One region of the Microbacterium sp. ER1 genome, then DNA from elsewhere that is predicted to be linked to it. Evidence: riboswitches for the same ligand, from Rfam matches in the RefSeq annotation. Region 1 holds a riboswitch; the other holds the start of a gene.
What was found. Region 1 has a riboswitch for thiamine pyrophosphate ahead of thiM (hydroxyethylthiazole kinase). Riboswitches for the same ligand answer to the same signal wherever they lie in the genome.
Positions count from the first base shown of each region.

Region 2: linked by a shared signal. The riboswitch ahead of BV453_RS05710 (ECF transporter S component) and the one ahead of thiM (hydroxyethylthiazole kinase) in region 1 are both predicted to bind thiamine pyrophosphate.

Region 1 covers NZ_QCXO01000122.1:14,255-17,458, reverse strand. The annotation lists gene BV453_RS03030 (DUF402 domain-containing protein) at 1-135, shown strand, start outside; gene BV453_RS03025 (NAD-dependent epimerase/dehydratase family protein) at 360-1,331, shown strand; TPP riboswitch at 1,339-1,432, shown strand; gene thiM (hydroxyethylthiazole kinase) at 1,423-2,271, shown strand; gene BV453_RS03015 (bifunctional hydroxymethylpyrimidine kinase/phosphomethylpyrimidine kinase) at 2,268-3,204, shown strand, end outside.
Region 2 covers NZ_QCXO01000129.1:18,403-21,606, forward strand. The annotation lists gene BV453_RS05705 (ABC transporter ATP-binding protein) at 1-1,280, opposite strand, end outside; gene BV453_RS05710 (ECF transporter S component) at 1,280-1,921, opposite strand; TPP riboswitch at 1,914-2,023, opposite strand; gene BV453_RS05715 (D-alanyl-D-alanine carboxypeptidase) at 2,101-3,204, shown strand, end outside.

The DNA of each region.
Region 1 (3,204 bases):
CGGCACGCGGTCGCGGCCATCGCGTCGTTCCATGCCGGCGACTGGCCGTTCGATCGGGAGTGGATCGACTGGCGACCGGACCTGTCGTGGACGATCCCGGTGTTGGACGGCCTCGACGAGATCGTCGTCCCCTGACCGCTTCGGGGCCGGCCTCCGCGACGGCGCCGAGCCCGCGCGGCATCAGGCGTTCGCGCGGCATCAGGCGACAGCAGCGCCCATGGCCTGTGCTCGCGGTGAGGGCCTGAGCTCGCGTGGTGGGCGGTGTTCGCGTGAGGGCCTGTGTTCGCGTGGTGGCCTGTGTCGCTCCGCTCTGAGCGGAGGCCCTTCCCCCGAGTCGTCGATCCTGATGACATGGGCACATGACGGATGTGCTGATCCTGGGGGGAACCGGATGGCTGTCGGAGCGCATCGCCGCGCACGCGTTGGGGGCGGGCGCGTCGGTGACCTGCCTCGCCCGCGGCGGGCGGCCGGCGCCACCGGGAGCGACCCTCGTGCTCGCCGACCGCGACGACGAGGACGCCTATGACGTCGTCTCGCGCACCGACTGGGACCACGTCGTCGACGTCTCCTCCCGCGCCGCTCATGTCTCCGGGGCCGTCCGCGCGCTCGGCGAGCGTGCCGCCCGGTGGACCTGCGTCTCGTCGATGTCGGTGTACCGCGACGACGAGACGGTCGGGACGGACGAGTCGGCCCCGCGGCACCCGGCGGCGCAGGCCGGTGAGGACGACGACTACGCGCGGCAGAAGGTCGCGGCGGAGGACGCCGTGCAGGAGAGCCTCGGCGACCGCGCGCTCCTCGTCCGTCCCGGCCTCATCGTCGGCGACGGCGACCCGAGCGATCGCTTCGGCTACTGGGCGGCGGCGTTCCTCCGGGCCCTGGACGAGCCCGTGCTGCTCCCGCCGCTCGACGGGCGCACGGCGCAGGTCATCGACGTCGAGGACGTCGCCGCCTTCGTCGTGTCCGCCACCGTCACCGGTGCCGTCAACGCGATCGGCGACGTGCGCGACCTGGAGGACGTGCTGCGTACGGTGCGCGCTTCCACCGGGCACACCGGTCCGGTCGTCGTCGGCACGGAGGAGCGTCTCGTCGCGGAGGGTGTCGCGTACTGGGCGGGGCCGCGCTCGCTCCCGCTGTGGCTGCCGCCCGAGATGAGCGGATTCATGACCCGCTCGAACGCGCGGTACCGGCGCGGCGGAGGCAGGCTCCGGCCCCTCGAAGAGACGGTGGAACGCGTCGTGGCGGACGAGCGCGAACGGGGCGTGGACCGGGAGCGCCGTGCCGGACTCACGCGGACGGAGGAGCGGGCGCTGCTCGACGCCTTCGCTCGCTAGACTGCGAGGCAGTGACACGGGGTGCCGCATCCGCGGCTGAGATCACACCCGTCGAACCTGATCTAGTTCGTACTAGCGAAGGGATGTCGCAATGAGCGATCCTGTGCGTCCGGAATCCGTCCTCGACCTCGCCGTCACGGCGGGAAGGCTGCGGGAGGAGGTCCGGGCTGCGCCGCCGTTGACGCACTGCCTCACGAACGCCGTCGTGACGGGGTTCACCGCCAACGTGCTGCTCGCGCTCGGCGCGGCGCCGGCGATGGTCGACATCGTCGGCGAGGCCGGACCGTTCGCGGGTGCCGCCTCGGGGCTCCTCGTCAATCTCGGGACGCCGACCCCGGAGCAGCGGGAGGCGAGCAGGGAAGCCGTGGCCGGAGCGCTCGCCGCCGCCACGCCGTGGGTGCTCGATCCCGTCGCGATCGGCACGCTCCCGGTGCGGACGGCACTGGCCCACGAGCTGGCCGCGCGGCGCCCGACCGCCATCCGCGGCAACGCGTCGGAGATCCTCGCGCTCGCCGGGCACAGCAGCGGCGGCCGCGGCGTCGACGCGACGGACGGCACCGAGGCGGCGGCCTCGTCTGCGCGCGAGCTCGCCGACCGGTACGGCTCCGTGGTCGCCGTCTCCGGCCCGGTCGACCTCCTCACCGACGGGGAACGGGTGATCCGCATCGCCAACGGGCACGAGCTGCTCACGCGGGTGACGGGCGGCGGCTGCGCGCTGGGGGCCGTGATGGCGGCCTTCCTCGGGGCGTCCCGCGGTACCGGGACCGATGCGCTGACGGCGGTGGCCGCGGCGACCCTCGTCTACACGGTCGCGGCCGAGCAGGCGGCGGAGACCTCCCGCGGACCGGGCAGCTTCGCCGTCGGACTGCTCGATGCGCTGTCCGCCGTGACCCCAGCGGATCTCCGGGACCGCGCCCGCGTCGAGGAGGAGACCCGATGACCGTCGACCTGTCCCTCTACCTCGTCACCGATCGGTCGCTGTGCGGCGCACGCGGGGTGGTCGCGACCGTCCGCGAAGCGGTGGCCGGCGGCGTCCGCATCGTGCAGCTGCGCGACAAGGAGGCGACGGACGAGGAGACCGTCGTGCAGCTCCTCGCTTTGTCCGCGGCCATCGACGGTCGTGCGCTGCTCGTCGTGAACGATCGCCTCGATGCGGCTGTCGAGGCCCGTCGTCGCGGCGCCAGGGTGGACGGGGTGCACCTCGGTCAGGCGGACGCCTCGGTGCTCCGCGCGCGCGAGCTCCTCGGCCCGGAGGCCCTGATCGGGCTGACCGCGAACACCTCCGCGCACCTCGAGGAGGTCGCCGCGCTGCCGCCCGGCACGGTCGACTACCTCGGGGTCGGCGTGATCCGCCCCACGCGCACCAAGCCCGACCACCCGGCCCCGCTCGGCATCGACGGCTTCGCCGCGTTCGCCGCGCGCAGTGCGCTGCCGTGCGTCGCGATCGGCGGGGTGGAGCTCGACGACACGGCGGCGCTGCGCGCGGCCGGCGCGGCCGGGATCGCGGTGGTGTCGGCGCTGTGCGCGGCGGGCGACCCCCGGACAGCCGCCGCGGCCTTCCGTCGGCGCTGGCTCGGGCGCGCGGTGCCGCACGTGCTCAGCATCGCCGGCAGCGATCCGTCCGGGGGCGCGGGCATCCAGGCCGACCTCAAGGCGATCGCCGCGAACGGGGGCTACGGCATGGCGGCCCTGACGGCCCTGACCGCCCAGAACACGCAGGGCGTCCGCGCCGTGCACGTTCCTCCCGCGGACTTCCTCCGGGCGCAGCTCGACGCCGTCGGTGACGACATCCGCATCGACGCCGTGAAGGTCGGCATGCTCGCGGACGTGGAGGTGATCCGGACGGTCGCCGCGTGGCTCCGAGACACACAGC
Region 2 (3,204 bases), on a different contig from region 1:
GGTCGCGTGGCGATCGCGGCCGCGACGGTGAGACGGCGCTTCTCCCCACCCGAGAGCGTGTACGGGTTCGCGGCTCCCAGCGCGGACAGGCGCAGGCGGGCGAGCAGCTCGTCGACGCGGGCCTCGACCTCCTCGTCCTCCGGGACGCCCAGCGCGCGCGGGCCGATGGCGAGCTCGTCGCGCACGGTGGTGGCGAGAAGCTGGTGCTCCGGCTCCTGGAAGACCATGCCGATCCGGGTGAGGAGGTCGCGGGACGCCCAGCGGATCGGCGCGGGATCGGCACCCTGCGCGAGCATCGGCGCCGCGATCACGGCCCCCTCCGCGGGCGGGAGCAGGCCCGCGAGGGTCAGGCCCAGCGTGGACTTGCCCGCGCCGTTCGGACCGGTGATCGCGAGGGCCTCTCCCGCCCGCACGTCGAGGTCGATGCCGCGGGCCACCGGACGCCCCTTCACCCGCGCCACGGCGAGTGCTCGGGCCGACAGCAGCACCTCGCCGGGCACCGTCCTCGGTGCCGGGGGCTCGACGGAAGGACGCCCGGGCACCCAGACGCCGTCCGCCGCCAGGCGCTCTCCCTGCGCACCGAGCACCGCGGCGGGAGGGCCGTCCGCGACCACCCCGCCGGCACCGAGCACGATGACCCGGGTGAGGAGCGGCAACCACACCTCGAGTCGATGCTCCACGACCACGAGGGTGGCGGGGTGCGCGGCGAGCATCCGCTCCACCGCCTCCCTGACCTCGCGCACCCCGTCCGGATCGAGGTTCGCCGTCGGCTCGTCGAGGAGGACGAGGCCGGGGCGCATCGCGAGCATGCCGGCGAGGGCGAGACGTTGCTTCTGGCCGCCCGACAGCGCCTTGGTCGGATGATCGAGCGGCACGTCGAGGCCGACGGCAGCGAGCGCCGCCTCGACACGCGGCCAGATCTCCGCACGCGGCACGCCGAGGTTCTCGCACCCGAACGCGACGTCGTCGCCTGCGCGGGCGAGGATCACCTGGGAATCGGGGTCCTGGAGGACCAGTCCGGCGCGCCCGCGAGTCGCCACCGCCGGAGCGTCGTCGACGAGGAGCTCCCCCGCGCTCTCGCCCTCCTCCTCGCCGCCGAGCACGCCCGCGAGGCCATGCAGCAGGGTCGACTTGCCCGCCCCGGACGCGCCGAGCACGAGAACCCGCTCGCCGGGCTCGATGCGGAACGAGACGTCGCGCAGCGCCCATGCCCGGCGGCTCGCATGCCGCCAGCCCCAGCCGCGCGCCTCGACGACCGCGGGAGCGACCTGCGCCGCCATCAGACGCGCACGCGCGCCTCGCGCCCGGAGCCGAAGCGGTCCAGCGCCCCCGTCGCCGCGATACCGCGGGCGAGCACCCACGACAGGGCACCGGCGATGACGGCGCCGGAGATCACCGTGCTCACGAGATAGATCACGGTGAACGCGGGACCGGAGCCGGCGTACCAGAGGATGAGGTTGTTGATGCCTCCCGCGAGCGCAGCGCCGGCACCGGCGAGGATCGCGACGGGCAGCGACCAGCGACGGTAGAAGAACAGCAGGAAGACGAGCTCGGCGCCGAGACCCTGCACGAGGCCCGCCTCGAGCGTGAGGAAGCCACCCCACTGGTTGCCGATGAGCGCCGAGACGACGGCGGCCAGCAGTTCGACGTAGATCGCCGCACCGGCCTTGCGGATGATGAGGCCGCCGAGCACTCCGGCGAACAGCCACGGTCCGTCCAGGAGCCCCTGGAGCCCGGGGAGCAGCGGCTCGAGCAGGGCCTTGGGGCCGAGGTACCCGACGTTCCAGGCCAGGAAGATCAGGCCGGCGGCGACGCCGAGCACGCTGGCGACGACGATGTCGACGATGCGCCACCGCAGATAGCTGCGCGCCGGAGCGCCGGTCGTCTTCGTGGACGAGGATGCGGACGTGGACGTACTCATGTGAACTCCTCCCTGCGCTGGCATGACCCAGATCAGGTTCGACGGTCGAAGCGCGATTCGCTCCCTCTCAGCCCGGCTCGCCGGACTCCCGTGGTTGTGCTGTCGATCCTAGCGTCTTCCGCCCGCGCGTCCCGAGCCGCGCACGGCGGATTCCTGGCGGCATTCGGTACCGTAAGCGAGTGACCGCTTCCGATCCCCCTGAAGAGGCGTCCGGCGGCGTCGGCGTCGACGCGCGGCCCGAGGACTCCACCCCCGCGTCCTCGCAGACCGTCGACACGCTGCCTGCGACCACGACGGAGACCGTCGCGTGGGCCGATGCCTCGACACCGGCGACCGCGCTGACGTGGGTCGACACGGACGTGGTCGAGTCCGGGTCGTCGACACCGGAGTTCGACGCCACCCCGGAAGCCGAGGCCGCCCCCGGCCTGCTGCGCGACGCGACGCTGCGTCCGGCGATCGCCGGCCCGGGCCTGCTCGTCCCGCTCGGGGTCCTCGCCGGGCTCGTCGCCTCCTACGCCGGAAGCACGCTGCTCTGGCCGTTGCACGAGGTCGCGCCCACCGTCCAGGCCGTGCAGGTCACCCCGGTGGCCGCCCCCACCGCCGCGCTCGCCTGGCCGGAGGTGGGCGACGGCGCCGTGGGCATCGCCGGGATGACCACGGCCGCGTCCACGACCGCCCCGGTCAGCATCGCGAGCATCACCAAGGTCGTCAGCACGCTCATGGTGCTCGACCGCCTGCCCCTCGCCCCCGGGGAGCAGGGCCCCGAGTTCTCCTTCACCTACGCCGACAGCATCCGGTACTGGGACTACCGGATCTCGAATCAGTCCGCGCTGGATGTCCCCGTGGGCGGGGTGCTGACCGAGTACCAGCTCCTGCAGGGCACCCTGCTCGGTTCGGCCAACAACTACATCGATCGGCTCGCCGCGGAGATCTGGGGCTCCGATCGGGAGTTCGCGGCCGCCGCCGAGGTCTGGCTCGGCGAGCGCGGGCTCTCCGGGATCACCGTGGTCACGCCGTCCGGATTCGACGCGCGCAACGTCGCCACCCCGGAGGCGCTCGTGGCTCTCGGCGAGCTCGCGATGCAGAATCCCGTGTTCGCGGAGATCGTGGGCACCCGGTCGGTCGAGCTGCCGGGGGCCGGCACGGTGGAGAACACGAACGGCATGCTCGCGGACCCGGGGGTCGTCGGCATCAAGACCGGCACACTCGTCGGCTGGAACCTGCTGACGGCGAAGGACGTCTCCGTGGGGGACTCGACGGTCCGCCTCTACGCCGCGGCGCTG